DNA from 3 places in the Bradyrhizobium sp. SZCCHNR1015 genome. Region 3 is predicted to be linked to each of the others. Evidence: predicted binding sites of a transcription regulator. Region 3 holds the regulator's gene; each other region holds the start of a gene.
What was found. Region 3 encodes PhoB, which activates phosphate uptake and scavenging genes when phosphate is short. Its sites were predicted from a motif close to TGTCATNNANCTGTCAT; they were not measured.

Region 1 (10,351 bases), on a different contig from region 3:
GCGCTGCCGCCGGCTGCACGAACGCCCTCGACCTGGCGCCGGTCGGCCCCCTCGATCGCCTCCGAGAACAGCTTGCCCAACGCGCCGAAGTCGGACACGGCAATCGCGAGCACACCGGCGAATGGACCGAGTCCAACGACGTTGATCCAGACCAGCGCCCAGATCAGCGTATCGACGCCGCGGATGCTGTCGAACAGCCGCCGTACCGGAAAGCGGAAGATTGCGGACGGGACGATATTGCGCGCCGCGAGCAGGCTGACGGGCAGCGCGAGCACGGCCGCGAGCATCGTGCCGAGCATGGCAATCGACAGCGTCTCTCCCATCGATTTCAGATAGGTCGGAAGCGACGCGCCGGGATCCGGCGGCAGCATCATCAGGGTGATCCAACCGAGTTGACTGATGCCCGTCAACAGCCTCGTCGGCGAGAAGCCGAGCTCGACGAGGCCGAACACGAAGATCCCCATCGCGGCAACCGCCACCAGCGGCGTCGCCAGACGGGCGGACGCTGGCCGCTCGAACACGCCTGGGTATCGCGATCGCAGCGCGGCGGTATCGATCTCGTCCAGCTTTCGCATCATGCCCGGCCTTCGCTGCCGAAGAGACGGCTGCGCAGCAGCCCCGTGCCAATGTCGATGACAAACACCGTCAAGATGATCAGAACGAGGATCGCGCTGACGTCGGAATAGTAGAACTTGCGGATCGCGACGACGAGCTCCTGGCCGATGCCACCCGCACCGACGAAGCCCATCACCGACGCCTCGCGGACGTTGATCTCGAACCGCAGCAACGTGTAGCTCGTGTAGCCTGCGACGACCTGTGGCAGGACGGCAAAGCGCATGCAGGACAGCCAGCCGGCACCGGTCGCGCGGACTCCCTCGACCGGCTTCATGTCGACGTTTTCGACGACCTCCGAAAACAGCTTGCCGAGCGCACCGCAGGAGTGGATCGCGATGGCGAATACGCCGGCCATTGGCCCCAATCCGAAGGCCATGACAAAAATCAGAGCGAACACGATGCCCGGCACCGTGCGGGCAAACTCGAGCAGGCGCCGGACCGCGAAGCGCAGCCAGGATGCAGGAGAGGTGTTCTCGGCCGCGAGGAAATTCAATGCAAACGCCAGGACGGCGCCGAGCATGGTTCCGACATAGCTGATCAGGATCGTCTCACCGAGAAGCCGCGTCCATTTGCGCAGGCCCCAGAGCCATTCCGGCAGGTTGGTCCACACGCGGTGTCCGTCGTCGAGCGTGAAGAGCCGGTCGAAATAGCTGAGGAAGTTGCCGAGATAGGTGACGAGCGTTCGGAGATTGACCTCCGAACCGATGGCTGAAACGAACAGCACGAGGCCGGACGCAACCAGCACGACGACGGCACGCAGACGCTTGCGCGCCACCGCTTTGCGGTAGGCGCGCTGCAAAGGTTCGAGCTGCTGTTCAGGCAGGATGGCGACGGCTGACGACATGTTTGTCGGTGCAAAGCGCAAATAGGCCGGCGGGGCTTCGATGACGCGGTCCCCCGCCGGCCCGGTGCAACGCTTACGAGCCCTTCTTGCGGAGAGAGTCAACGAATTTGATCAGCTCGACAGTCTTGTTGTAGTCCTCCGTCGAGATCGCCTCCCACGGCTTGTTCTTGCCGTCGGACAGCTTGGCGAAGGCTTCCGGATCCTTCTTCGCCGCGTCGAGGAAGGCCTGCTTGATTGCGGCCTTCATGTCGGTGGGCAGGTCGCTGAGATAGGCGTACGGCGAGTTGATGATCATGTCCGACTTGCCGATGATGCGGAAATCTTCCTTCTTCAGCGGCGTGCCGTCGGCCGACTTCACCATGTTCTTGGTGAGCATGCGGGTCAGGTTGGAGTCATCTCCGTTGTTCCACCAGTTTGCGGCGACGTCGACGGTTCCCTGCGCCAGGGCCAGCACGGCGTTCTCGTGGCTGCCCGTAAAGATGACCTGGGAGAAATAGGTGTCGGGGTCGATGCCCATCTGGCTCATCTTGAAGCGCGGCATGTTGTTGCCAGAGGTCGAGTTCGGGTCCACCAGGCCGAGATTCTTGCCCTTCAGATCCTCGAGCTTTTGGTACGGGCTCTTGGCGAGCACGTAGAACACGGAATAATAGCCCTTCGACCCGTCCGAGTTGACGTCGATCACGAAAGCGTCCGTCTTGACGCCCGTCACGCGCGCGCGGGCGAAGGAGGCCGGACCGTAATAGCCGATGTGAATGTTGCCGGCGCGCTGGCCCTCGATGACCGCGGCGTAGTCATTGGCGACGCGCAGCGTCACCTTGACGCCGAGCTCCTTGGAAAGATAGTTCACGAACGGCGTGTAACGCTCGACGACACCCGAGCCGTTTTCGGCCGGGATCGCGGCAAAGGTGATCTCCGGATATTTGGTTCGCCAGTCCTCGGCCGAGGCGGACGAAGCGAACGACAGAGCGGCCAAACCGGCCAGAATGAGACGACGATTGATCATGGAACGTCCTTCAAGTTTCAGGGGACGATGTCAGGATTGACACGACAGATGCGCCCGCAGCACGCAGGCAATCAGGCGACGGCAACTTTGCCGACAGCCGGAACGGATTCGGGAGCTTTGGGCATTGCCGGCGGCATCACCTCGTCGGCCTCCAGATCGTACAGCTCGCGCGCGATCTGGCCGGTGAGCGCCGCCGGCAGATCGTCGAACACGACCCGACCATTCGCCATTCCGATCAATCGGTCGCAATAGCTGCGCGCCAGATCGAGCGAGTGCAGATTGCAGATCACGGTGATGCCGAAATGCTTGTTGATGCGCAGCAGCGCGTCCATGACGATCTTGGTGTTGCGCGGATCGAGCGAGGCGATCGGCTCATCGGCCAAGATGATTTCCGGATTCTGGACCAGCGCGCGCGCGATCGCGACGCGCTGCTGCTGCCCGCCCGAAAGCTGATCGGCGCGCTGCGCGGCGAGGGAGGCCATGTCGAACTGCTCGAGCGCGGACAGCGCCATGGCAACATCCGCCGCCGGCCAGAGCTGCGCCAGAGAGCGCCACGACGGGATTTCGGCGAGTCGCCCCATCAGGACGTTCGTGAGCACGTCCAATCGGCCGACCAGATTGAACTGCTGGAAGATCATCGCCGAGCGCGCGCGCCACTGCCGCAGGTCGCGGCCGCGCAGCGCCGTCACATCGAGATCCTTGAAGAGAATGCGGCCGCCGCTCACAGGACTCAGGCGATTGATGGACCGCAGCAGGGTCGACTTGCCCGCGCCGGAACGCCCGATCACGCCGACGAAGCTGCCGGGTGCAACAGAGAAGGACGCATTGTCGACCGCGGCTTTCATGCCAAAACGGCACGTCAGGCCATCCACCACCAGCATTGAATTCTCCAGACGCCTCGCTTTGGCCTATCGCTAACGTCTCGATTCTACAGTTATGTGACAGCAACACTGCGGCGCCACATCCGTCCACATGCCGGTCGGCAGTCATGCAGATGTCACGCCTCTGTCATAGGGGAGACCCAACACCTTCACAGGCGTAGAGACAGGATGCGAGATGGCCGGCAAGCTGCTTTCGATTGAACCTACCGTTGACCCTTCGGCCAAGCTCCAGGACGTGACGCTCGGCGCCTATTGCGAGATAGGCGCCCGCACCATCCTGCAGGAGGTGACGATGGGCGACTACTCCTACGTGGTCAACGATTCCCAGATCACCTACACGACGGTCGGCAAGTTCTGCTCGATCGCGGCGATGACCCGGATCAACCCGGGCAACCACCCGATGCAGCGGGCGACGCAGGCCCATTTCACCTATCGCGCCAGCGCCTATTTTCCAGGCGAGCCCGACGATGCCGAGTTCTTCGCCTGGCGGCGAGAGCATCATGTCCGGATCGGACACGACGTCTGGATCGGCCATGGCGCGATCGTGCTGCCGGGCCGCAACATCGGCACCGGCGCGGTCGTGGCGGCTGGCGCCATCGTCACCAAGGACGTTCCGGCCTATACCATCGTCGCCGGCAATCCGGCGCGCCCGATCAAGCGCCGGTTTCCGCACGAGGTCGAGCAGCGGCTGCTGGATCTGGCGTGGTGGGATTGGAAGCACGAGGCGCTGCGCGCGGCGCTGCCCGATTTCCGCAAGCTCGAGATCACCGCGTTCCTGGATAAATACGAGGCCGCTCTCGACGCCCGCGTCCCGGTACGGCAGAGTGCCGCCCCATGACCGATATCTCAATCTCGCGGGGCCGCTGCCTCGTCGACACCGACCTCGTGGACACCTCCTTGATCATATCCGGCGACGTCATCGCCGGCATCGGGACACCGGGATGCCGGTCAGGTCTCGAACTCGATGCGGAGGGGCTCACCGTGCTCCCCGGCATCGTCGACATCCACGGTGATGCGTTCGAGCGCCAGATGATGCCGCGCGCCGGGGTCGATTTCCCGACCGACGTCGCGCTGATCGACAGCGACCGCCAGGCCGTCAGCAATGGCATCACCACGGTCTTCCACGCAACGACCTGGTCATGGGAGCCGGGCCTGCGCAGCGCCGACAATGCGCGGCGGCTGCTCGAATCGATCGAAGCGCTGCGCCCGCAGCTCGCGGCCGACACGCGCTTTCATCTGCGCCACGAGACCTTCAATCTCGACGACGAGGAGGAAATCGGCCAGTGGCTCGCCGATCGGCGCGTCGACCTGTTCGCCTTCAACGATCACATGGACTCGACGGTCGCGAGCCTGGACACGCCGCACAAGCGCCAGCGCATGGTCGACCGCACCGGCCTGCCCGGCGCGGAGTTCGACCGGCTGGTCGCGCGCATCGCCTCTCGCGCGGATGCCGTTCCAGCCTCGATCGCGCGGCTGGCCGACATCGCACGCAAGGCTGGCGTCCGCATGCTGTCGCACGACGACGACAGCCCGGCCAAGCGCAAGGCGTTTCGCAGCCAGGGCGTGACCATCGCGGAATTTCCGGTCAACGAGGAGACTGCGCGCGAGGCCGCCCAGGGCGGAGACGCGATCGTCTTCGGCGCGCCCAACGTCGTTCGGGGCGGCAGCCATACCGGGTGGACGCGAGCCAGCGACATGATCGCCAAGGGCCTCTGCTCGGTGCTGGCCTCCGACTACTACTATCCAGCGCCGCTGCTGGCGGCGTATCGGCTCGCGGCCGACGGCGTTCTGCCGCTGGCACGCGCCTGGGATCTGATCTCGGGCGGCCCCGCACGCGCGGCCGGACTGGCGGACCGCGGGACGCTGGCCGAAGGCCGCCGCGCCGACGTCATTCTGGTCTATGACCGCGTGCCGTTGCGCCCCCGCGTCGTCGCCGTCATCGCGTCCGGCCGGCTGGTCTATCTGGCCGAGACCCATCGGCTGAACGCAGTGCCCGTGCGCACCATCGCGGCGGAGTAGCAGATCATGGTCGATGCGCCCCGCTACGCGATCTACTACGCCCCGGCGGCGACGACGGGCTTGGCCGGATTCGGCGCGAGCCTGCTGGGTTACGACGCCTGGAGCGGCGACGAGCCGAGCTTTCCGGAAGAAGTCGTTCGCGCGGTTCCCGATTGGGCCGAGCTGAGCGCGGACCCGCGCAAATATGGCTTCCACGCCACTTTGAAGGCGCCGTTCGAACTGGCCGATGCGCAGAGCGAAGCCTCGCTCCGCGACGCCTGTGCGGAGTTCGCGGCAAGGCCGCGCGCCATTCCGATCATTCGTCCCATCGTGGACTCGATCAGCGGCTTCGTCGCGATGATCCCTGGCGAGCCCTCGCCGGCGCTGCAACAGCTCGCAGCCGATTGTGTCCGGACGTTCGAGCCGTTTCGCGCGCCGATGACCGCCGAGGACCGTGCACGGCGCAAGCCGGACCTGCTGACACCACGACAGCGCGATCATCTCGATCGCTGGGGCTATCCCTATGTCATGGAGGATTTCCGCTTCCACATGACGCTGACCTGCCGGCTGTCCGACGAACGACGCCGGCCGATCCTGACGATGCTGCAGCAGAGATTTGCGGCGCTGTCGCTGACAGAGCTCCGGATCGACCGGATCGTGTTGTTCCGCCAGCCCAACGCCCGCCAGCGGTTCGGCATCATCGGAGACTGGCCGCTCACGGCCGTCCAGCGCATCTAGGGACGTCAGTTCGGCATGGCCGCATGGTGCGGCCGCGCCTGCCGGTCGAACAGCGCGACCGGCAATCTCGTCGGACCTACACCGCCTTCGTCAGGGCGCCATCGATGATCAGATTGGTTCCCGAAATGCGGCTTGCGAGCGGGCTTGCGAGCATCACGACGCCGTAGGCCACCTCCTGGGCTGTTCCCATGCGCCCCGTCGGATTCAAGCCCATTGCGGTCTTGAACAGGTCAGGCGATCCATTCTCGATGTTCTGCCAGATGCCGCCCTCGAAATAGGTGTTGCCCGGCGACACCGCGTTGACGCGAATGCCTTTGCCGACCAGTTGATGCGCGAGGCCCTTGGCGTAATGGATCAGCGCACCCTTGATCGCGCCATAGGATCCGGCGGCGAAATCGACTTCAAAGCCCGACACGCTGGAGATGATGACGATCGAGGCCGACTTCGACTGCTCCAGGTAAGGAATTGCTGCCGCGATCGCGTTGACCGTATGCATCATGTCGGTGCGAAAGGACTTCTCCCAGGTCTCCGGAGAGTCGCCCACGGCGAGCGCGCTGACGTTGCAGACCACGCAATCGATTCCGCCCAGCTCCCTTGCCGCGCCGTCGACCCAGCCCTTCAGCGCCACGGGATCGGCGACGTCGACGCCCTGCCCCCACGCCTTCACGCCTTTCGACGCAAGTGTCGTCACGACCTTGCCGACTGCGTCGCCGTCGCGCGCACAGATCGCGACACCGGCGCCTTCCTCGGCGAACAATTCCGCGATCGCAAGGCCAATACCCTTGCTGCCGCCAGTCACCAGCACGCTCTGGCCGGCCAATCCCAGATCCATGATCGTCTCCTTTCAATCAGTTTCGGTTTTCAACCGTGATAGCCGGCGAGCAGAGCCTTGTTGACCTTGCAGATGTAGGTGTATTTCGGATTGACGACCTGGGTGCAGCGCGCCTCGGCGACCTGGCCGAGCAGCATGTAGGCCTCCGGCGCCGGAATCCTCCAATCGTCCTCCAGCCAGTTGATCATCTCCTCGAACGCGATCCGCATCGCGTCCTCGAGCGGGCGCGCGCAGCCCAGCGTGCAGATGTGCGTCGGCGTCTCGATTCGCGGATGGTTCAGCCGCGCCGGCGCCTTGTCCAACGACACCTTCACGGTGAGGTTCGCGGCGATCTCGATCGCGCCCATGCCGTTGGCTTCGCCGTCGCCCTGGATGGCGTGGCAATCGCCGAGGAAGAGATGCGCGCCGTCCTTGTTGACGCGGAAGAACACCGAGTTGCCGGAGGTGATCTCCTGAACGTCGAGATTGCCACCATGCGGCCCGTTGTCCACCGTCAGCACCGCGCCATGCACCGGCGCGACCCCGGCAACGCCGATCATCGGCCGGACCGGAAGCTTCACATGCTCGTTCCACAGCACGTGGCCGTCCTCGACCGCGACGACGCGGGTCTGGATGCCGAACTCCTTGCGCCGGACCCAGTCCGGAAACATGCCGATGCCCGGCCACAGCGCGGTGAAGCCGAGCCGGTCGAGCTCCATGTCAATGATGTCGAGCCGCAACATGTCGCCAGGCTTGGCGCCGCGCACCTCGATCGGACCAGTCGCACCATTGACGTAAGGCAGCGTCACGTCGGTCTCGACCAGTTGCTGGCCGAGCGCGCGGATGGTGCCGTCGTTGACGTTGATCGCGCATTCGACGACGAAGATCTCACCGGGATCGACGGTCGCGATGAACTCATTGTCGCCCGAGAGCGCGTATTTGATGTTGCCGGCCTTGCCGATGCGCTTTGACATGATCACTCCTGCTATCTCCAACGTCGTCGCATCATCGCGGCTGCCGCCGCCACGGCATCAGCAGCCGCTCGATCTTGCCGACCGCAAAAGTCAGAACCAGCGCCAGCGCGATCGTCGCAACCAGCGCGGCGAACACCTTCGGAATGATATAGAGCGACCCGGCCTTGAAGATGGCGTGCCCCAGCCCTTCGGAGGAGGACATGAACTCGCCGACGATCGCGCCGATCAGGGCAAAGCCGACGGTGAGCTTCAGCCCCGCGAAGATGTCCGTCAGCGACGCCGGCACCACCAGCTTGCGGAAGATCTGGAACTTGGACGCGCCGAGAGTGCGGAACAGATTGATCTGGTCGGGATCGACGCCGGTGGCACCCTTGTACGAGGTCACCAGGGCGACAATCACGACCGACAAAGTCGACATCGCAACCTTCGAGATCAGCCCGGTGCCGAACCAGATGATGATGATCGGCGCCAGCGCGATGATCGGAATCGAGCCGAGCGCAATCACGAACGGCTCGACCACGCGCGAGACGAAGCGCGAATACCACAGCGACAGTCCGATCAATGTGCCGATGCAGTTGCCGACGAAGAAGCCGAGCAGCGTCTCCAGCCCGGTGACGGAGGTGTCGCGCCACAGGCTGCCGTCATAGGCCATCTGCGAGAGAAACTTGAGGATGGCGGACGGCGAGCCGAACATGAAGGCGGCAGCCTTGTTCTGCCCGGTCGCATATTCCCAGAAGGCGAGGAAGGCCGCCAGGACGAGAAGCTGGGTGACGAGCACGGCAAGCGTGGTGCGCAGATGCAGCCATCGCCGCCCACGTGTCGGCGCCCGAACCGCCCGTGCCTCGGAGACCGGTGTCGGTGCCGAGCGGACCGGCGGCGCGTCGATGTCGGCGGTCATTGCAGCACCACGTCGAGATCGGCCCAGATGCTGCGGACGTAGTCACTGAAGCCTGGCGTCTGCCGCACCGAGATCACGTCGCGGCGCTCGCTGCCGAGCGCAATGTCGTAGACCGCCTTGATCTGCGTCGGCCGCTTCGACAGCACGATCACCCGGTCGGCGAGTGACACCGCCTCCTCGATGTCGTGGGTGATCAGCAGCAGCGAACGGCGCCCCTGCCGGACCAGGCCCACCGTGTCGTTCTCGATCAGGAGCTTGCTCTGGAAATCCAGCGCGGCGAACGGCTCGTCGAGCAGCAGCACGTCGGGCTCATTGACCAGCGTGCGCGCGAGCGCCACCCGCTGGCGCATGCCACCGGACAGGGTCGCGGGATAGTGGTCGGCAAAGCCGTGCAGCCCGAGCTGGTCGAGCAAGGCCCGGCAGCGGTCCTCCGCTTCGGCGGCCGGAACGCCATGTATCTCGAGTCCCAGCATGGTGTTGCTGAGCGCGGTCCGCCACGGCAGCAGCAGATCCTTCTGCAGCATGTAGCCGACATTCTGCGGTTGGCCGGCGACCTCGCGGCCGTGCCAGCGGATGCGGCCGGCATCCGGCGCCAACAATCCGCACAGCGTGTTCAGGAGCGTCGTCTTCCCGCAACCGGACGGGCCGACGATGCTGACGATCTCCCCCTCTCGCAATGTCAGGCTGAGATCGCCGATCACCGGCACCACGCGGCCGCCCTCAAGCTCGTAGCTCTTGGCAACATGCTCGACGACGAGCGGCGGCGCAGGCGCTGCGATGGCGCCCGGCGCGGCCTGCATCATGCCGGTCACCTCGGTCATTTGAGGCTGGCGATCGCCTTCTCTGCAAAGGAGTTGTCGATGATCTGATCGAACGGCACCGAGCCCTTGGCGTTGCCGAGATAGACCTGCATTTCCATCAGGTTCGCCCACTGGTCCGTCTTGGTGATCACCGACTGCGCCGGAATGAGATATTTCAGCTCGGCGTCGATCGCCTTGTCGACGACCTCGCCGGGCAGGTCCGGGAACTCCTTGCGTGCGACTTCCTTGGAGAAAGCGGGGTCGGCGTAGGTCTTGCGCGAGGCTTCCTCGAACGAGGTCACCAGCGCCTGCACCATCTCGGGATCCTTCTGGATCGTGGTCGGCAGCACCATGATCCCCGTATTGCAGAACGGACCGATGTAGTTCGAGAAGTCGAACACCACCTTGGCGCCCTGCGCCTCCGCCGCGGCGACGCTGGGCTGATAGGCGATCGCGATGTCGGCCTGGCCCGCCAGCATCGCGGCGATTTCGGTGCCGGGGTTGACGGGGACGATGGTCGCATCGACGCCGACCTTCAGTCCCGCTTTCTCCAGAAGGCGCTTCGCCACGCTGTAGTTGGTGTTCGGCTCGGGCGAGGTCACGATCTTGAGGCCCTTGAACGCTTTGGGATCGGTGATCGGCTCGAGTGTCTTGGAGACGCCGAAATAGTGCGCCCTCTGCACCACCGTCCCGACCACCACGCCAGGGCCGCCGTTCTCACGCGAGATCTGTGCCATGGTCGCGTCGCCGATGGCAAAATCAGCCGAGCCGCCGAGCACTGCGGCGAAG
Region 2 (10,351 bases), on a different contig from region 3:
CATGGCGTCTCATCTTACCGCGCGGCGCCGTCGCCGGGCTTTTCAGATCGGCTGCCGCACGCCCAACCCCTGCATGAAGCGCTCGCGAATCTGCGCGGGATCGCGCCGGGTGGCGCCGACGCCGGGCTTGTCGTCGATGCGGGCCGCGATCAGCACCGGGCCGGCGGTTCCCAGCGCCAGATCGACGAGGCGTTCGAAATCCTCCTCATCTGCGGCCCAATGGCTGGCGCGAATGCCGCATCCTGCGGCAATGGCTGCGACGTCGGCCTGCCGGGCCGAGGTCGGCTGGCTGCCGGTGATCTGGTAGACGCCGTTGTCCATGACGATGATGGCCAAATTTTTCGGCGCCAGCGTCGCAATCGTGGCGAGGCAGCCGAGCTGCATCAGCAGCGAGCCGTCGCCTTCGAGCGCGAACACCCGGCGCTGCGGCTGCGCCAGCGCGACGCCGAGCGCGATGGGGCAGGCCAGCCCCATGCTGCCGAGCATGTAGAAGTTCTGCGGCCGCGGGCCCGCCGCCCACAGATCGAAATTGGTGTTGCCGATGCCGCCGATGACGGCTTCCTCATGCTTGAGCTTCGCAACCAGCCGACAGGTAAGGTCATGGCGGTTCATGATCTTGGTGTTGAGGATCGGCGCGGTCATGCGAACGCCTTTCCGCCGGTGAGCAGCGGGGAGAGGATCAGCGCCACCGGCGCCTGCGTCGCGACCGCCTGCTTGATCGAGCGGTCGACCATGAAGTCGAGCTCGTCGAGCCGCGTCATGGTGTGATGCTCCATCGCCAGCGCATCGAGCACCGGCCGCATGGTCCGGCACACCAGCGACTGGCCGACATTGAATTCGCCGAGCGTGCCGCGCTCCGACACGAGCATGATGAGCGGGATCTGGCAGGGCACGACCAGCGAGGCCAGCACGTTGGGCAAGGTCGCGAAGCCCGAGGTCTGCATCAGGAGCGCGCCGCGCCGCCCGCCCATCCAGGCGCCGGCGAGAATGCCGACCGCTTCCTCCTCGCGGGCGGTCGCAAACGTCGTGAAGAACGGATCGTCGTGCAGGCTCCGGATCAGCGGCGTCAGGACGCGGTCGGGAACGTAGGGGATGAGATCGACGTCGTTGCGCTTGAACGTCTGCAGCACGATCTCGTGCCAATTCGGCACAGCGGCTGCGGATCGCGCCGCGTCGGCATCGGCGGCCATTGCTGTTCCTCCGGTCGTCCCTGATGGGGCTCTGTTTGGTGCCGAGCTTGACGGCACCGGGACGATTGTCAACATGCCGGCCCGGCCGGTCAGGCATCCGCCTTTCAAGTCCGAAATCAAGAACCAAGATACCAGGAGGTCGCCTGTTCATGGCCGCGAATTCCAAGCGCGTCTTCTACGTCAAATATCTCGCGCACCCGATCTTCAGCGAGCTGCTCGCCGCACGCCCCGACGTCCGGCTCGACCGGCTGGAGAACGAGAGCTCCGAGGCCGAGACGGCGCCGATCCTCGCGGCGGCCCACGTCTACCAGATCGGGGCGGCCCGGGACGAGCTCGCGCCGCGCTTCCATGTCGATGCAGACCTGCTGCGCCGCGCGCCCAACCTGCTGATCGTGTCCAGCAACGGGGCGGGATACGACCCCGTCGATGTCGAGGCCTGCACCGCAGCCGGCGTCCTCGTCGTCAACCAGTCCGGCGGCAACGCGCATTCGGTGGCCGAGCACACGCTCGGCATGATGCTGACCCTGTCGAAGCGCATCATCCAGTCCGACCGCCGGCTGCGCCGGGAGGCGGACGTCAACCGCAACGATCTGATCGGCAACGAGGTGCAGGGGCGGACGATCGGCATCGTCGGACTTGGCAATGTCGGCCGCCGGGTTGCCGAGCTGTGCCGCGGCCTCCTCGGCATGACGGTGCTGGCCTATGACCCCTGTCTCGCGTCGGAGGAGATCGCGGCCCGCGGCGCGGAGAAGGTGGACCTCCATGACCTGATGCGGCGCTCGGATTTCGTCTCGATCAATTGCCCGCTGACGAGAGACAGCCGCGGCATGATCGGCGCCCGGGAGTTTGCGCTGATGCAGCCGCATGCCTATTTCGTCACCACCGCCCGCGGCTTCATCCACGATGAGGAGGCGCTGTTCGCTGCTCTGAGCGAAAAGCGCATCGCCGGCGCCGGGCTCGACGTCTGGGCCAAGGAGCCGCCGCCGCCGGATCATCCGCTGCTCCAATTCGACAACGTGCTGGCGAGCCCGCACACCGCCGGCGTGACGCGGGAGGCGCGGCAGAACATGGGCCGGATCGCGGCCGAGCAACTGCTCGCCGCGCTCGACGGCGGCCGGCCGCCGCGCCTGATCAATCCCGAGGCCTGGCCGCGCTACAGCGCCCGTTTCCGCGAGGCGTTCGGAGTGGCGCCGGGCTAGCCGGGAGAGGGGGAGTTGCGGAGAGAAGATTTCATGCGTCGCAAGCCGCGGGGTGGTAATGAATCTTCTCTCCCGGGCGGCTGCGGCGACGTGGACATTGCTATTTTCCGCGCCGTCTCGACAGCCCGGCGGCGGCTGATCATTTTTTCAGGGGCGCCATGAGCTTAGGCCATTTTTTTCGCTCGGCGCGGAAGGGAAACTGGTCCGATGCGCCGGCTGAACGCTATCCTGAAGTCGACCCATGGCCGCGTCCGTCGCGCCGTCTCGCAGTTCGTCGCGATTGCCGCCGCAAGCCTGCCTTCGGTCGGAGCCTGAGCGCCGGTTCCACGAGCTGCGTCAAATATTTGCGTCGGCCGCTTGATATCGGTCAACAGCGGACGGAGAAGCGCGCTAACATCTCCTCGATCACTGCGTGAGAGGCAGGAGGTTGCATGTCGCGCTACGTCATCCATTTCCTGAAGGACGTGCTGGGCGAGAATGGCCGCCAGTGCGAGATTTGCCAGAGCACGCTGGAGGTTGAGGCCGACAGCGAAGGCGAAGCCGCAGAAATCGCAAAGTCCAGGTTCTGCGAGCAGCAGGAGCTGCGCGACTGGTCGCTGCACGCCGACCGCATCGAGGTGAAGGCGGCCGACTTTCCCTCCTGAGCTGCGGCTCAGTGGCTCAGCCCAGCCGGTGCATCGCGGGCCCCGGGGCCGAGCGAGCGCTGCACCATCACGGTGTCGCACCAGCGGCCGTAGCGGTAGGCGACGCCTGGCAGCAGCCCCACTCTGGCGAACCCGAAGCGTTCGTGAATGCCGAGCGAGGCGACGTTGTCGGCGTCGATATAGCCGATCATCTGCCGATATCCCGCCGCGGCGGAAGCATCGATCAGCGCCTGCATCAGCAGCCGGCCGACACCGCGGCCGAGATGCTCATGGTGGACATAGATCGAATGCTTGACCGCGAACCGATAGGCCGGCCGCTTCCTGAACAGGACGACATAGGCATAGCCCACGACCTCGCCGCGGAATGTCGCAACCAGATGCGGCAGGCGATGATTGCGCAGATTCTTGCGCCGCTGCTTGAGATCGTCCGGCTCCGGCGCGCCGGAACCGGGGGCGCTGTCCTCGACCCCGCGGCGGACATGCCGCCGGTAGATCGAGAGCATGGCCTCGACATCCTCGTCGCGTGACGGCCTGACGAGGACCGGCGGCTCGGTCTCGCCAGCCGTGATCGTGCTGTCCATGGTTCGAATTACTCTGCGCAGACATAGGTATGGAGCCGGACCCGGCCGGACTCGTCGAGCTCCTTGTACAGCCCCTGGATTTCGACGTCGAAGCCGGGATAGGCGTTGAACGCCCGCTCGAACATCTTGAGGTAATCGATCATCGGCTGGGCGCGCGCGGAGAGCCGCTCGCCCGGAACGATGGTAGCGATGCCCGGCGGATAGACCACGAACGGCGTCGTCGCAACGCGCCCGGCGATCTGGTCGATCGGCAGGTAATCGACCTCGTTGCGCATCAGTGCACGCGCTGCCTCACGCGGCGACATCGCGATCTCCGGCAAATGCTGCGGCTGGAACTGCTTTGCCTGCAGCGCGCTCACCTCGGCCTCGCGATAGAACCGATGCATCTCGCCGCAGAGGTCGCGCAGCCGCAGCTTGCCGTAGCGCGCAAAGCGCTTCCGGGTGAACTCCGGAATGGCGTCCTCCAGCAGCACGTTGTCATCGTGGAGCCGCTTGAAGGCGACCAGGCCGCTGATCAGGGTTCCGGCCTTGCTGGCCTCGACACCCGGCGTCAGCAGGAACAGCAGCGAGTTGAGATCGTTCTTCTCCGCCACGATACGGTTCTCGCGCAGATATTGGGCGACGATCGGCGCCGGGATGCCGTGGTCGGCATAGCCGCCCGTGGCGCGATCGAAGCCGGGGGTGAGCAAGGTCAGCTTGTTCGGATCGGTCATGGTGAAGCCGGCGGCCAGATCCGGAAAGCCGTGCCATGCGGCCCCGGGCGCGAGCTGCCAGAGGGACGCGTCGGTCGCGAGTTGGTCGGTCGAGATCGCCTCCCAGGCCACATCGTGGCTGGCTCCGGGATTGGCCGCATCGGGAATCGAGACGCGATCCGGAACGAACGGCTCGAAGAACCAGCGCCGTGCCGGATCCTTCTCCTTCTCCTCGAATTCCCTGCGCATCGCCCGGATCTTCTTGCGCAATTCGATGCCGAGCCGGATCGTGTCGTCCCACAGCACCTCGCCGGAGCGGCCCTTCATCATCTGCGCGCCGACGTCCAGCGAGGCGAACAGCGGATAGAACGGCGATGTCGAGGCGTGCTGCATGAAGCTCTCGTTGAAGCGCCGATGCTCGATCCGCCGCCGCTGCCCCTTGATGTGGCGGTCTTTGACGTGGATCTGCGAGGCCTGGGAGAAGCTCGCGAGCTGCTTGTGGGTCGATTGCGTGGCGATGATGCCTGGTGCGTCGGGTCCGAGATCGCCGAGGCCCATGGCGAAGCGGCCGGCATAGAGCGGGTGGAACTTCATGAACCCCGCCCAGGCCTCGTCGAACATGATGTAGTCGCAGAGGTGGCCGATCCGCTTCAGGATCATCTCGGCGCTGTGGATCGTGCCGTCATAGGTGCACTGCTCGACCACCGCGACGCGGAACGGCCGCTCCTTGCGCCAGGCGTCGGGGTCCTTCACCAGCGGGTTGTCGCGGATTTGTTGCCGCAGGTGCTGCTCGTCGAGCAGGTCCCAGCGCATCGGGCCGATCAGGCCCCAGGGGTTGCGAACTGTCGGGACGTAGATCGGGACGCCGCCCGAGATGAGCAGCGCACCATGATGGGCCGCCTTGTGGTTGTTGCGGTCGAACAGCACGAGGTCACCATCGGTGACCAGCGCGCCCAACACGACCTTGTTGGAGGTCGAGGTGCCGTTGAGGACAAAATAGGTCTTCTCGGCGCCAAAGATTTGCGCCGCTTCCTTCTGCGCGCGCAGCGCCGGTCCCTCATGGGTCAGGAGATCACCGAGATCGAGCACGGAATTGTCGAGGTCGTCGCGGAATACGGCTTCGCCGAGATGCTCGACGAAGATCCGGCCGATCGGGCTGCGGCTGTAGAACACGCCGCCATTGTGTCCGGGACAGGTCCAGAGCTGGTTGCCTTCCTCAGCATAGTCGACCAGCGTGCCGAAGAACGGCGTCTTCAGCGTCTCCGCGTATTGCTTCAGCCGGCTGATCAGGTTCTTGGCGATGAAGGCGGGCGTCTCCTCCGACAGGAAGACATAGCCGTCGATGAAGTCGAGCACCTCGACCGGCAGATCCTCGAACCGCTTGCGGCGGATTAGGAGGATGATCGGGAAGTCCAGTCCGCGCCGGCGCATCAGATTGATCAGCGACGCCGTCTTGCCCTCCAGTCCCTTCTTGCCCCAGTCGACGACCATGCAGCCGATCGCGGCGTCCGTCTGCACCGCGATCTCGGCGTCCTCCAGCTTGCGGGCCCGCACCACCTCGAAGCCCGAGCGCTGGATCTCCTCGATGATCTGGTTGAAGCGGACGCCCGCGAGATCGTCGGTTTCGAACACGGGCGCGGCGAACAGGAAGGTGAAGCGACGGGAATATTCCATGAGAGTCTTTCGGGCTGGGTGGGGCAGCCACCTGTCGTCACGTTCGATGACGGTTCAATGACAATCGGGCACTCACGGAGCTTGTCTCGGCCGTCTCGCGGTGGCAATCGTCCCGAACCCGAGTGACGCTGAAAGGATCCGCGGTGCTTCCTGAATGGATCAGCCTTGATTGTGCGGCCCCGTCCGAACTCTATCGGCAGGCGGCGCTGGAACGCCAGGCGCAGTTGACCAAGCCGTTTGGCGCCCTTGGGCGATTGGAGCAGGTGGCGGTCGAACTGGCGGCGCTGCAGGCCCTGGAACGGCCGGGGGCCGACAGGGTCCCGGTGGTGCTGTTCGCAGGGGATCACGGCATCGCGGCGCAGGGCGTGTCGGCCTATCCGCCGGAAGTGACGGTGCAGATGCTGCACAACTTCGCGGCCGGTGGTGCGGCGATCTCGGTGCTGGCGCGCAGCCTGGGCTGCCCGCTCGAGGTGGTCGACGTCGGGACGCTGGCGCATGAGCCGGTGCCCGGCGTCGTCGTCGACAAGCCACGGCGCGGCACCCGCGATTTCAGCACCGAGGCGGCGCTGACGCCGGAGGAGGTTGCGTTCGCGGTGGAAGCCGGACGGCGCGCGGTGCTGCGGCAGGCCGATCACGCGCCGCAACTCGTGATCTTCGGCGAGATGGGGATCGGCAACACGACGTCGGCGGCAGCGATCGCCGCAGCGCTGCTGTCCTGTGCGCCTGTCGACACCGTCGGCAGCGGCACCGGGCTCGACGCCGACGGGCGGGCCAGGAAGGCCGCGGTGATCGTCGACGCATTGCGGCGACACGGGCTCACGGCGGGAGCGGCCGTCGCGGACATCCTGAAAGCGGTCGGCGGCTTCGAGATCATCGCGATGGCCGGCGCGATCGTCGCCGCCGCGCAGCGGCGCTGGCCGGTGCTGGTCGACGGCTTCATCGTCTCGGTCGCGGCGCTGGTTGCCGTCCGCCTCAATCCGTCCTGCCGTGCGTGGCTGCTGTTCTCGCATCGCTCGGCCGAACGCGGCCACGCCATTGTGCTCGACGCGCTCGGCGCGCGTCCTCTGATCGACCTCGATCTGCGGCTCGGCGAGGCCTCCGGCGCCGCCACCGCGCTGCCGATCATCCGGCTGGCTTGTGCGCTTCACGGGGGCATGGCGACCTTCGCGGAGGCCGCTGTCTCGGGAGCCAAGCCCTGATGCGGATCGATCTGCTGCGGCACGGGACGACGGGGCGGGACGGCCATCTCGACGGCCGTACCGACCCGCCGCTCAGCGACCTCGGCTGGGATCAATTCCGGCGGCAGACGCAGAGCCGGATCTGGCGCAGCGTTGTCAGCTCGCCGTTGGCGCGCGCACGTGCGGCGGCGGAGGACTATGCGCGACAGGCCGGCTGCGCGCTGGACATCGATGCGGACTGGAGCGAGCTCGATTTCGGGCACTGGGACGGGCGAAGCCGCCGTGACCTCGCCGCCGAGCCCGGGGGGAAAGGTTTGCTCGACGCCTTTCATGCTGATCCCACAGTCCGGGCACCGGGCGGTGAGAGCTGGGTCGATCTGCGAGCGCGTGTCACGCGCGCGACTGATCGCATTCTGGCAAAGTCCGAGCCTGCGCCGGTTCTGGTGGTGACGCATGGCGGCGCCGTGCGTGCCGCGCTGTCGCATCTGCTCGGCTGGCCGCTGCGCCAGCTATGGAGCCTGCGTATCTGTCCCGGCACGCGGATCACGCTCGAAGCCGGGCAGGGCGATGATGGTGTAGCTTGGGGCGAAATCGTCGAGATCATCCAGCCATGATGCTTCGTGAATTCTGGATCGCATTGCAGTTCCTGACGCGGCTACCGACACCGCGCGTCGCGGAGTCGCGACCGGATGATCTCGCGCGGGCGTCGGTCTGGTTTCCGGCAGCCGGACTGGTGATTGGCGCCTGTCTGGCGCTGGTCGCCCGTCTTTTTCATGATGCTGATCCGTGGATCGTCGCGCTCGCCGTGCTGGTCGCCTGGATCTGGATCACCGGCGCGCTGCATCTCGACGGGCTCGGCGACGTCGCCGATGCGTTCGGCGCCGCGCATGGCAAGCCCGAGCGCTTCGTCGCCGTGCTCGGCGATCCCCATGCCGGCAGCTTCGCCTTGGTCGCGATATCGCTGCAGATCGCCGCCAAGCTGGTGCTGACCGCCGAGCTGGCCACGGGCCCGACGGCCTGGGCGCTGCTGCTGATCCCGGCTTGGGCACGGCTGGGAACGCTGGTCTGCACCAAGACGCTACTGTCGTTGAAGCCGGGGCTCGGCGCGAGCGTCTCGAACAGCGTCGGTTGGAATGTCATTATCGCGTGGGGCGGCGTGCTCGTGATCGCCGCGCTGGCCGGCGCGGTCCCGACGCTGCTCGCCATCGTGCTCCTGCCGGCGGTCGCGTTCTATTGGCAATGGCGGCTCGGCGGCATCACTGGTGATTGCCATGGCGCCAGCATCGAGGTCACGGAAACGCTGCTGCTTGCCGCCTGCGTGCTCGGCTAGAAGGCGCCGCCGAGCGCCTGCGCCAGCCGCTGCCACTCGGACTCATCGCCCGGCAGGCCGAAGCGCAGCCAGTTCGGCTGAGCCGGAAAACGCCGGACGTGGATGCCGTGCCGGGCGAGCCGCTCGGCCAATGCGGCAGCATTCGCGTTCTCGACCAGCCTGAACAGGGGTGTTCCGCCAAGAGCCCTGGAACCGAGGCTGTGAATTTGGCAGCCGGACGCGGTCAGCATCGTATCGAGCCGTTGTCCGTCGGACACCAGCCTCACGCGTGCGTCCCGCAGCCATTGGTCGTCAGCCAGAGCAATCGAACCTATCGCAAGCGCAGGTCCAGACACGGCCCATGGACCCAGCGCACGGCGCAATTGATCGGCCAGGTCCTGGGAAGTTATGGCAAAGCCGAGCCTCAATCCTGCCAGGCCGTAAGCCTTTCCGAACGATCGCAACACCAGAGTGGCTGGTGGCAAGTTCGGAATCAGGCTCGCCTCCACGGGACAGAAATCAGCAAAAGCTTCGTCTACCACAAGCAGGCCGTTGCGACGCGCGAGCGTCACGCCGAGCAAGTGGAGCGTGGCGCGTGGCAGCAATCGTCCAGTGGGATTGTTCGGGTTGACCACAATGGCGACGTCTGCTTCCGCCAGCGCATCGACCTTGTCGACCAAACGCACTCGGTGACCGCAGCGGCGCCAGCAGAGCTCATGTTCTTCGTAGGTCGGCGCAAACACAGCGACCGAACTTGAAGCGCGCAGGCGCGGCAGAATCTGCAGCAGCGCTTGGGTGCCTGCGGCCACAACAATCGATGCGGGTGTCCGCAGGCGGTACCGTGCAGCGGCAACGGACAGCAGCGCGTCCTCGTCGGGCTTGCTGGGCAACCGTGTCCAGCTCTCAGCCGGGACCGTCGGCACGGGGTAAGGGATCGGATTGATGCCGGTCGACAGATCGATCCACGGCAGCGGTGCGTCCGGGTAGAGACGGCTGACCGCAGCGAGATCGCCGCCGTGAAGGATCGCTTCCGGCTCATCCTTATGCGTGCTAGTCGCTCTGTCGTCCATCTCGTTCCTTTACATGCCTTTCCTTAAGCGGAGATCGATGTTCGTCTCTCTCGCGCTCACGGCGCTCCTCGTCGAGGCGGCGGTCGGCTATCCCCAGGTGCTGGTGCAGCGGATCGGACATCCCGTGATGTGGATGGGCGCGCTGATAGCATGGGGGGACCGCCGCTGGAACAGGGCAGCAGACAGCTTTGCCGCACGATGCGCGCGCGGCATTGCGCTCGTGTGCCTGCTCGTCGTCGGGATGATGGCCACCGGCCTCATTGCAACATGGGTCGTGCAGGCGCTCGTCGGCGAGCCGGTTGCAACCATCATCCTTGGTGTGGCGGCAAGCAGCCTGCTGGCCCAGCGCAGTCTCGATACGCATGTCGCCGCGGTCGCAGAGGGGTTGGAGCAGCAGGGACTCGACGGCGGCCGCCGGGCCGTGGCGATGATCGTCGGCCGCGATCCCGAGCGGCTGGATGAAGCCGGCGTCGCGCGGGCTGCGGTCGAGAGCCTGGCTGAGAACTTCTCCGATGGCGTCGTTGCGCCGTTGTTCTGGCTGGTTATCGGCGGACTGCCGGGCATCCTGATCTACAAGACTCTCAACACCGCCGACAGCATGATCGGTCATCTCTCTGACCGTCACCGCGCGTTCGGCTGGGCGGCGGCGCGGCTCGATGATCTCGTCAACTTGCCGGCCTCGCGCCTGTCCGCGCTGTGGATCGCAGCCGCTGCGGTCTGCATCCCCAACGCCTCGGCTTCGGCCGCACTGCGAGACGTTGCACGCGATGCATCGAAGCATCGTTCGCCCAATGCCGGCTGGCCGGAAGCGGCG
Region 3 (10,351 bases):
GCGCCGACGCCGCAGGGACATCGTGATCCGCGGCCTCTGCGTCGCCGCCGCGCTGTTCGGCGTCACCTGGCTGGCGCTGATCCTGTTCACGCTGTTCTATAACGGCCTCGCCGGCCTCAGCCTGCAAGTGTTTTCCGCCGACACCCCGCCGCCGGGCTCGAGCGAAGGCGGACTGCGCAATGCCATCGTCGGCTCTCTGATCATGACGGTCATCGGCGTCGGCATCGGCGCGCCGCTCGGCCTGTTCGCCGGCACCTATCTGGCCGAGTACGGCCGCAACGACCGCCTGACCTCGGTGATCCGCTTCATCAACGACATCCTGCTGTCGGCGCCCTCGATCATCATCGGCCTGTTCATCTATGGCGCTGTCGTGGTGCCGATGGGCGGCTTCTCGGCGCTCGCAGGCTCGCTGGCGCTGGCGGTCATTGTCATCCCCGTGGTGCTGCGCACCACCGAGGACATGCTGCTGCTGGTGCCCAACCCGCTGCGTGAGGCGGCCTCGGCGCTCGGCCTGCCGCGATCGCTGGTGATCCGGCGCATCGCCTATCGCGCGGCGCGCTCGGGCCTGATCACCGGCGTGCTGCTGGCCACCGCCCGCGTCGCCGGCGAGACCGCGCCCTTGCTGTTCACTGCGCTGTCGAACCAGTTCTGGAGCCTCAACCTCTCCAAGACGATGGCCAACCTGCCCGTCACCATCAACAACTTCGTCCAGAGCCCCTATGCCTATTGGAAGCAGCTGGCCTGGAGCGGAGCCCTTCTGATCACTCTGGCCGTGCTCGCCCTGAATGTCAGTGCACGCATTCTCGGCGCCGAGAGGAACGCAAAATGACCGACCTGTCCGTATCCGTCAGCCAGCCCAATCCCGCCGCGCTGAACGGCAAGGTTTTGCCGGAAGCCCCCGCCAAGGTGACCGCGCGCAACCTGAACTTCTATTACGGCGATCACCACGCGCTGAAGAACATCAACCTGTCGCTGGGGACCAACCGCGTCACCGCGTTCATCGGTCCATCCGGCTGCGGCAAGTCGACGCTGCTGCGCATCTTCAACCGGATGTACGATCTCTACCCGGGCCAGCGCGCCGTGGGCCAGCTCATGCTGGACAACACCAACATCCTCGATCCCAAGCTCGACCTCAACCTGCTGCGTGCCCGTGTCGGCATGGTGTTCCAGAAGCCGACGCCGTTCCCGATGACGATCTACGAGAACATCGCCTTCGGCATCCGGCTTTATGAGAAGATCTCCAAGTCGGAGATGGACGACCGGGTCGAGAAGGCACTGCGCGGCGGCGCGTTGTGGAACGAGGTCAAGGACAAGCTCAACGCTTCGGGCCTGTCGCTGTCAGGCGGCCAGCAGCAGCGGCTGTGCATTGCGCGCACCGTGGCGGTCCGGCCGGAGGTGATCCTGTTCGACGAGCCGTGCTCGGCGCTCGATCCGATCTCGACCGCCAAGGTCGAGGAGCTGATCCAGGAGCTCGCCGAAAACTATACGATCGCCATCGTGACGCATAACATGCAGCAGGCGGCGCGCGTCTCCGACAAGACCGCCTTCATGTATCTCGGCGAGCTGATCGAGTTCGACGACACCAGCAAGATCTTCACCTCGCCGAGCGATCGGCGGACCCAGGATTACATCACCGGCCGGTTCGGCTGACGCCGACGACATTGACTTCAGGAGATCATCATGGCCAGTGAACATACCGCCAAGGCGTTCGACAGCGATCTGCAGGATCTCACCCGGCTGGTGTCGGAAATGGGCGGCCTCGCCGAGCGTCTGATCGTCGATTCCGTCGATGCGCTGGTGCGGCGCGACATCGCACTCGGCCAGAAGGTGGTCGCCACCGACGCCGAGGTCGACAAGCTGCAGCGCATCATCGAGGAGCGCGCCGTTCTTACCATCGCCCGGCGACAGCCGATGGCGGTCGACCTGCGCGAGATCGTCGGTGCGATGCGGGTCGCCACCGATCTGGAGCGCATCGGCGATCTCGCCAAGAACATCGGCAAGCGCGTCGCGGCGCTGGAGAGCGACTTCCATCCGCTCAAGCTGATCCGCGGGCTCGAGCACATGACCGACCTGGTGCAGTCGCAGGTCAAGACGGTGCTGGACGCCTATGCCGCGCACGACCTGCCGGCGGCGATGACGGTGTGGAAGGGCGACGAGGAGGTCGACGCCATCTGCACCTCGCTGTTCCGCGAACTCCTGACCTACATGATGGAGGATCCGCGCAACATCTCGTTCTGCATCCATCTGATGTTCTGCGCCAAGAACATCGAGCGCATCGGCGATCACGCGACCAACATCGCGGAGACCGTCTTCTATATGATCGAAGGCCAGCAGATCATGGACAAGCGCCCGAAGGGCGACATGACGAGCTTCGCATCGACGATCCCCGGCAACTGAGAGAGACGGTTCTGACATGGGCGCCCGAATTCTGGTGGTGGAGGACGAGGAGGCGCTGACGACGCTCCTGCGCTACAACCTCGAGGCCGAAGGCTACGAGGTCGAGACGGTGGCGCGCGGAGACGAGGCCGACACACGGCTGAAGGAGCGCGTTCCCGATCTCGTCGTGCTCGACTGGATGCTGCCGGGCCTGTCCGGCATCGAGCTGTGCCGCCGCCTGCGGGCGCGGTCCGAGACCCGGCAATTGCCGATCATCATGCTCACCGCGCGCGGCGAGGAGAGCGAGCGCGTGCGCGGCCTCGCGACCGGCGCCGACGACTACATCGTCAAGCCGTTCTCGGTGCCGGAGCTGCTGGCGCGCGTGAAGGGCCTGCTGCGGCGGGCGAGCCCGGAGCGGCTGGCGACCGTGCTGTCCTATGGCGACATCGAGCTCGACCGCGAGAAGCGCCGCGTGGCGCGCTCGGGACGGCCGATCGATCTCGGCCCGACCGAATACCGCCTGCTCGAGTTTTTCCTGGAGCATCCCGGCCGCGTGTTCAGCCGCGAGCAGCTGCTCGACAGCGTCTGGGGCCGCGACATCTATATCGACGAGCGCACGGTCGACGTCCATATCGGCCGCCTGCGCAAGCTGCTCAATCCGGGCCGCGAGCAGGACCCGATCCGCACCGTGCGCGGCGCCGGCTATGCGCTCGATGATCGCTTCGCCAAGAGCGAGCAGGTGTAAGGGGCGATCGGGCGTGAGGATGAAGCAGGTGTGAGGCGCGAGGGGGCCCGATTGAGGAGATCGCGGTCCGCTTTCCGCCACGCCGCCGCCGTCTTGATCGTGTCTGCTTCGTGGCCCGTCACGATGTTTCGGTCCCAGCGGACGCCCTTGATCAAGACCATCATCATATCTCTAGCCGTGCTGCTCGGCAGCGCGGCGGGCGCCGCGGCCGCCGAGCTCGAAGACGCGGTCGCCGCGGCGGGAAACGGACAGCACGCCGCGGCGATGCGCCGCCTGCTGCCGCTGGCCGCCAAGGGCGATGCGCGGGCGCAGTTCGACGTCGGCTTCATGGAGGCCTTCGGCTGGGGCCAACCGCGCAACCCCGCCGAGGCGCTGGCGTGGTATCGCAAGGCCGCCGATCAGGGCCTCGCCGTCGCCCAGCATTATCTCGGCATCGCCTATGTCAACGGCGAAGGTGTCGCGAGCAATTATGGCGAAGCCGGCCGCTGGTTCAGCCGCGCGGCAGCGCAGGGCTTCGCCCAGTCGCAATACATGCTGGGCCTGATGCTGCTCGACGGTCGCGGCGTGAAGCAGGACGTCGTGCAGGGCTACGCCTGGCTGGTGATGGCGGGTCGCAGCGGCGTGCGATCGGCCGGCCGCGACGTGCAGAGGGTCAAGCTGACCGAGCCGCAGCGCGTCCAGGCCCAGAGCGCCATTGCGGCCTGGCGGCCGAAGCCGGAATCGGCGGAGGCGGGCGTCGCCGCTCCGCGTCCGGAGCAACTGCTCGGGCTCGACCGCCACATCGGCGAGGTCGTCGATCCCACCTCGTGGCCGGCGTCGTCGATCGGCGTCGTCACCGTCGCGCAATACTCGACCGGCGGCTGGTGCACCGGCACGCTGGTCGCGCCGCGCGTCGTGCTCACCGCCGCGCATTGCGTGTTCAACGGCGTCGCGCAGGTCAGCCCCGGCAATGTCCGCTTCCTGGCCGGCATGAACAGGGGCACGCCGGCGGCATCGTCGGTCGCCGACAAGCTGATCGTGGCGCCGGACTTCGTCCCGACCCGGCACGACAGATGGTCGCTCGACCGCTCGCCCGCCGATTGGGCGCTGATCGTGCTGAAGGATGCGCTGCCCTCGAAGCCGGTCGCGGTCAAGGCGCTGACGCGGGAGGAACTGCAGGCTGCGACCAAGGCTGGCGCCATTTCCGAGATCGGCTACGGCCAGGAGCGGCGCTATTCGCCGACCGGCCAGCGCAATTGCAGCGCCGGCATGACCAGCGATGCCCGGCTGCTGACGGTGCATTGCCTCGCCAATTTCGGCTATTCGGGCTCGCCGATCCTGGCCGAGGTCGGCGGGCAGCCGACCGTTGTCGGCATCTTCTCGGCGTTCCACGAGGAGACCCGGCTGATGTTCGCCGCGCCCGCCAGCCAGTTCGAGGCGGTCGTGCGGCGCGAGATTGCGGCGCAGAGTGCCTCTGCGCGGTGAAGGGGGAGGGGACGAGAGAGGTCCCGCCGCTGGTCACGATCTGTGCGCGACTGGATAGCGGGTTGCCAAGCGAGCGGGCGATCCGGCAAGTGCAGCCGATTTTTCCTGCAGCTTTCGCCTGCCGCGGCCCTTACCGAACTGGCCTGCCTCTTGCTATGGTCCGAGTATGACGATTGTTCCAATTGATCATCCTCGTGCCCCGCGGCTGTTGTGGTGGCGGTCGCAGCCCGGCAGGACCGTTGCGCTCGTCGCCGGGCTGGTCGCCGCCAACGCGCTCGCCTGGGCCTGGGCCTTCGCGCTCTACGCCGACCGGCCCGCCATCGTCGGCACCGCGCTGCTGGCCTGGCTGCTCGGTCTGCGCCATGCCGTCGATGCGGACCACATCGCGGCGATCGACAACGTCGTGCGGAAGCTGGTGCAGGACGGTCGCGCCCCGCGCGCCGCCGGCCTCTATTTTGCGCTCGGCCATTCCAGCGTCGTCGTCATCGCCACCATCGTGGTGAGCCTGGCGGCCGGCGCAGATCTGTTGAGTGAGGACAGCGCCATCCGTGCGATCGGCGGCACCATCGGCACCTCGGTCTCCGCAGGCTTCCTGCTGCTGATCGCCTTCGCGAATCTGGTGCTGTTCGTGAACCTCTGGCGCCGCCCATCCCACCCCCATTCCGACATGGATGCCGCCGGTAGCGCCGGGCGGGGCCTGCTCATTCGTCTGCTGCGGCCGGTGCTCCGCGTCGTGTCCCGCGCCTGGCACATGTACCCGCTCGGCTTCCTGTTCGGCCTCGGCTTCGACACCGCCAGCGAAATCGGGCTGCTCAGCCTGTCGGCGACCGAGGCGGCGCGTGGGGCGAGCCTGGCGCATGTGCTGGTATTCCCGGCGCTGTTCGCCGCGGCGATGGCCACCGTCGACACCGCCGACAGCATGCTGATGGCCGGCGCCTATCGCTGGGCGCTCACGGATCCCGCGCGCAAGCGGCGCTACAATCTGGTCATCACCGGCGCCTCGGTCGCGATCGCGCTGGTGATCGGCGGCGTCGAGGCGGTCGCGCTGCTGACGCCCCGGCTTGGCTTCACCGGCGGATGGGCCGAGGTCGTCACTGCGCTGGGCGATGATCTCGCCAACCTCGGGATCGTCGCCATCGGACTGTTCGGCCTGATCTGGGCGGGTGCCATGCTGCTTGGCCGCCGTCCGGGCGGTTCCGAGGATGCGCCGGGTGAGGAGCTTGCCAGCGTTCGCGCCGGGGCGCTAAACCCGAGGGCGAAATAGGATCGAGCGCGCGGGTGCGGATGATGGCCGGCTCGGACGAAATGACCAGAATGCTGTGGCTGCAGGGCGCGAGCTGCGGCGGCTGCACGATGTCGATCCTGGAGAGCGGCGCGTCCGGCTGGTTCGACGAGCTGCGCCAGTCCGGCATCGACCTGATCTGGCACCCCTCTGTCAGCGAAGAGACCGGGGACGAAGTCGTCGGACTGTTGGAAGCGATCCGCGACGGCCGCGAGCGGCTCGATCTGCTGGTGCTCGAGGGCTCGGTGGCGCGCGGACCTGGTCAGACCGGCCGCTTCAACATGCTCGCCGGCACCAACCGCTCGATCTATCACTGGCTGCTCGATCTGGCGCCGCTGGCCGACTACGTCGTCGCCGTCGGCAGCTGCGCGGCCTATGGCGGCATTCCTGCTGCCGGCATCAACCCGACCGACGCGGTCGGATTGCAGTTTGAGGGCAGTGACATCGGCGGCGCGCTCGGCGCGGGATTCCGCTCGAAACGCGGGCTGCCGGTGATCAACGTCGCAGGCTGCGCGCCGCATCCGGGCTGGATGATGGAAAGCCTGCTGGCGCTCACCTCGGGCGATCTGACGGCAGACGGCCTCGACGCAGTGGGACGTCCGACCTTCATCGCCAATCACCTGGCTCATCACGGCTGCTCGCGCAACGAGTTCTACGAGTTCAAGGCGAGCGCTGAGACGATGTCGGAGCGCGGCTGCCTGATGGAGCATCTCGGCTGCCGGGCGACGCAGGCGGTCGGCGATTGCAATCAGCGCTCCTGGAATGGCGGCGGCTCCTGCACCAAGGGCGGGTACGCCTGCATCGCCTGCACCTCGCCGGGCTTCGAGAGCACGCAGAACTATCTGGAGACGGCGAAGCTCGCGGGCATTCCCGTAGGCCTTCCGACCGACATGCCGAAAGCCTGGTTCGTGGCGCTCGCCGCGCTGTCGAAATCGGCCACGCCGCGCCGCGTACGGGTCAATGCGACGGCGGATCACGTCGTGGTGCCGCCGGGCCGGGCCAGTGACAAGCGCCGTCCATGACGCGGATCACGGTCGGGCCGTTCAATCGTGTCGAAGGCGACCTCGAGGTCAGGCTCGATATCGAGAGCGGCCGCGTCACCAGGGCGGAAGTGACGGCGCCGCTCTATCGCGGCTTCGAGCAGATCCTGGAGGGGCGGCCGCCGCTGGACGCGCTGGTGATCGCACCGCGAATCTGCGGCATCTGCTCGGTGTCGCAATCGATCGCCGCCGCCGCCGCGTTGCGCCAGGCCATGGGCATTGCGGCAGCGCCAAACGGCATCCTCGCGGCCAACATTGCCCATGCGGCCGAGAACGCGGCGGACCATCTGACGCATTTCTACATCTTCTTCATGCCGGACTTCGCCCGCGACGCCTACGTCGCGCACGCTTGGCATTCGGCTGCGGCCGAGCGTTTCGCGGCGACGAAGGGCAGCGCGGCTCGCGAAGCGTTGCCGGCGCGCGCGCGGCTGCTCGAGATCATGGGCCTGATCGCCGGCAAATGGCCGCACAGTCTCGCCTTCCAGCCGGGCGGGACCACGCGCGCGATCGAGCTTGGCGAGCGCGTGCGCCTCAACGCGATCGCGGCGTCGTTTCGCGGTTTTCTTGAACGCGCCGTGTTTGCCGACAGGCTGGAGAATGTGCTCGCCTTGTCGACGTCGGACGAGCTCGACCGTTGGCGCGAGGGCCGCGCCGGCGACTTCGCGCATTTCCTGCGCATCGCCGACGCGCTCGATCTGGCGCATCTTGGCCCGGGCTCCGGCCTGCTGATGAGTTTCGGCGCTTATCACGAGTCTGACAGTGCGCACTTCCGCGCCGGGCTTCGCACCCGCGATGGAACGACCGAAGCGCTGCCGTCGAATCGGATCACGGAGGACGTGTCGCACGCCTGGATGCGTGCGACCTCGCTCGATCCGGCCGAGAGCCGGACCGAGCCCGACGCCGACAAGCCCGACGCCTATAGTTGGTGCAAGGCGCCGCGGCTTGCGGGAGAACCGGTCGAGGTCGGCGCTCTCGCAAGGCAGGCCATCGACGGTCAGCCGTTGATCTCCGCGCTGCTCGCGGGCGGTCGCAGCAATGTCCGCAATCGTGTCATCGCCCGGCTGATCGAGACCGCGCGCCTCGCGCTGGCGATCGAGCATTGGATCAAGGCACTGCGTCTCAACGAGCCGTTCTGCGACAACAGCGCCAGTACGGCCGACGGCAATTTCGTCGGGCTCGTGGAAGCTGCGCGCGGCAGCCTGGGCCACTGGCTCGCGGTGCGCTCCGGCCGCATCGAGCGCTATCAGATCATCGCGCCGACCAGCTGGAATTTCTCTCCGCGCGACGCGGATGGGATAGCCGGTCCGCTCGAACAGGCGCTGGTCGGCACCGAGGTCGGCGATGCCGGCGCTCGTGCGGTCGGCATCCAGCACGTCGTGCGGTCGTTCGATCCGTGCATGGTCTGCACGGCGCATTGAGCGCGCTGCACACAGGTAGGCAGCAAGCGGAAACAAGCTTGTCGGTGCAAAGCGCGTGATTTCCGATTATCGCGCGCGATCCGCTGTCGAAGCCTTAGCCGCTGCGGCCTCACTGCTTCAAGCATCTGGAATCATTATGATTCAAATCCAGGGATGATGCTGGCCCGCATCTTGCTGTCCTTCTCGCCAGAACGCGATCACACGATCGCCAACGCGATATCAGGGGGAGGACTCATGGGCGCGGCAACGGAAACTTTTTACAGCGTCATCCGGCGTCAGGGCATCACGCGGCGCAGCTTTCACAAATTCTGCAGCCTGACGGCGACGAGCCTCGGGCTCGGGCCGGTCGCGGCGAGCCGCATCGCCAATGCGCTGGAGACCAAGCCGCGCACGCCGGTCATCTGGATGCACGGGCTCGAATGCACCTGCTGCTCGGAGAGCTTCATCCGCTCGGCGCATCCGCTGGTGAAGGATGCCGTGCTGTCGATGATCTCGCTCGACTATGACGACACCATCATGGCGGCGGCCGGCCACCAGGCCGAGGCCATCCTCGAAGAGACGCGCGCGAAGTACAAGGGACAGTACATTCTCGCGGTCGAGGGCAATCCGCCGCTGAACGAAGGTGGCATGTTCTGCATCGACGGCGGCAAGCCGTTCGTCGAGAAGCTGAAGATGATGGCCGAGGACGCGATGGCGATCATCGCCTGGGGCGCTTGCGCCTCCTGGGGCTGCGTGCAGGCGGCGAAGCCGAATCCGACGCAGGCGACGCCGATCGACAAGGTCATCACCAACAAGCCGATCATCAAGGTGCCGGGCTGCCCGCCGATCGCCGAGGTCATGACCGGCGTCGTCACCTTCATCACCACCTTCGGCAAGCTGCCAGAGCTCGACCGCCAGGGCCGGCCGAAGATGTTCTACTCACAGCGCATCCACGACAAGTGCTATCGCCGGCCGCATTTCGACGCCGGCCAGTTCGTCGAGGAGTGGGACGACGAGGCGGCGCGCAAGGGCTACTGCCTCTACAAGATGGGCTGCAAGGGCCCCACCACCTACAACGCCTGCTCGACGGTGCGATGGAATGGCGGCGTATCGTTCCCGATCCAGTCGGGTCATGGCTGCATCGGCTGCTCGGAGGACGGCTTCTGGGACAAGGGCTCGTTCTACGACCGCCTCACCAACATCAAGCAGTTCGGCATCGAGCACAACGCCGACCAGGTCGGCATGGTGGCCGCGGGCACGGTAGGTGCGGCGGTCGCAGCGCATGCGGCGGTCACGGCGGTCAAGCGTCTCGCGACCAAACGCGACGACGCCAAGGAAAACGCCAAGCAAGATCATTGATCGAATTCAGGACAGGCAACGATGGGCATCCAGACTCCCAACGGCTTCAATCTCGACAATTCCGGCAAGCGCATCGTCGTCGATCCGGTCACCCGCATCGAGGGACACATGCGGGTCGAGGTCAACGTCGATTCCGACAACGTGATCCGCAATGCGGTCTCCACCGGCACGATGTGGCGCGGTATCGAGGTGATCCTCAAGAACCGCGATCCGCGCGACGCCTGGGCCTTCACCGAGCGGATCTGCGGCGTCTGCACCGGAACGCACGCGCTCACATCGGTGCGCGCGGTCGAGAACGCGCTCGGCATCACCATTCCGGAGAATGCCAACTCCATTCGTAACCTCATGCAGCTTGCGCTGCAGGTGCACGACCACGTCGTGCACTTCTATCATCTGCACGCATTGGACTGGGTCGACGTGGTCTCGGCGCTCTCGGCCGATCCAAAGGCGACGTCAACCTTGGCGCAGTCGATCTCGAGCTGGCCGCTGTCGTCGCCCGGCTATTTCAGGGACCTGCAGACCCGTCTCAAGAAGTTCGTCGAGTCCGGCCAGCTCGGTCCGTTCAAGAACGGCTATTGGGGCAGCAAGGCCTACAAGCTGCCGCCTGAGGCCAATCTGATGGCCGTGGCACACTATCTGGAGGCACTCGATTTCCAGAAGGAGATCGTCAAGATCCACACCATCTTCG

Region 1: phnC (phosphonate ABC transporter ATP-binding protein) is a predicted target of PhoB. The motif match lies at 3,458-3,474, and genes of this name have one in related genera.
Region 2: QX128_RS23460 (Orn/Lys/Arg decarboxylase N-terminal domain-containing protein) is a predicted target of PhoB. The motif match lies at 6,027-6,043, and genes of this name have one in related genera.

Annotation. Positions count from the first base shown of each region.
Region 1 covers NZ_JAUEYW010000016.1:224,296-234,646, forward strand. The annotation lists gene phnE (phosphonate ABC transporter, permease protein PhnE) at 1-575, opposite strand, end outside; gene phnE (phosphonate ABC transporter, permease protein PhnE) at 575-1,459, opposite strand; gene phnD (phosphonate ABC transporter substrate-binding protein) at 1,533-2,462, opposite strand; gene phnC (phosphonate ABC transporter ATP-binding protein) at 2,534-3,343, opposite strand; gene QX128_RS26710 (DapH/DapD/GlmU-related protein) at 3,519-4,181, shown strand; gene QX128_RS26715 (alpha-D-ribose 1-methylphosphonate 5-triphosphate diphosphatase) at 4,178-5,362, shown strand; gene QX128_RS26720 (DUF1045 domain-containing protein) at 5,369-6,079, shown strand; gene QX128_RS26725 (SDR family oxidoreductase) at 6,156-6,911, opposite strand; gene QX128_RS26730 (acetamidase/formamidase family protein) at 6,941-7,864, opposite strand; gene QX128_RS26735 (ABC transporter permease) at 7,896-8,762, opposite strand; gene QX128_RS26740 (ABC transporter ATP-binding protein) at 8,759-9,562, opposite strand; gene QX128_RS26745 (ABC transporter substrate-binding protein) at 9,580-10,351, opposite strand, start outside.
Region 2 covers NZ_JAUEYW010000014.1:48,591-58,941, reverse strand. The annotation lists gene QX128_RS23485 (thiamine pyrophosphate-dependent enzyme) at 43-642, opposite strand; gene QX128_RS23480 (thiamine pyrophosphate-binding protein) at 639-1,190, opposite strand; gene QX128_RS23475 (hydroxyacid dehydrogenase) at 1,340-2,389, shown strand; gene QX128_RS23470 (hypothetical protein) at 2,821-3,033, shown strand; gene QX128_RS23465 (N-acetyltransferase family protein) at 3,042-3,614, opposite strand; gene QX128_RS23460 (Orn/Lys/Arg decarboxylase N-terminal domain-containing protein) at 3,623-5,980, opposite strand; gene cobT (nicotinate-nucleotide--dimethylbenzimidazole phosphoribosyltransferase) at 6,124-7,179, shown strand; gene QX128_RS23450 (histidine phosphatase family protein) at 7,179-7,772, shown strand; gene cobS (adenosylcobinamide-GDP ribazoletransferase) at 7,769-8,488, shown strand; gene cobD (threonine-phosphate decarboxylase CobD) at 8,485-9,537, opposite strand; gene cbiB (adenosylcobinamide-phosphate synthase CbiB) at 9,575-10,351, shown strand, end outside.
Region 3 covers NZ_JAUEYW010000002.1:473,883-484,233, forward strand. The annotation lists gene pstA (phosphate ABC transporter permease PstA) at 1-829, shown strand, start outside; gene pstB (phosphate ABC transporter ATP-binding protein PstB) at 826-1,650, shown strand; gene phoU (phosphate signaling complex protein PhoU) at 1,681-2,397, shown strand; gene phoB (phosphate regulon transcriptional regulator PhoB) at 2,414-3,121, shown strand; gene QX128_RS05900 (trypsin-like serine protease) at 3,269-4,585, shown strand; gene QX128_RS05905 (HoxN/HupN/NixA family nickel/cobalt transporter) at 4,752-5,849, shown strand; gene QX128_RS05910 (HupU protein) at 5,873-6,889, shown strand; gene QX128_RS05915 (nickel-dependent hydrogenase large subunit) at 6,886-8,325, shown strand; gene QX128_RS05920 (hydrogenase small subunit) at 8,560-9,663, shown strand; gene QX128_RS05925 (nickel-dependent hydrogenase large subunit) at 9,685-10,351, shown strand, end outside.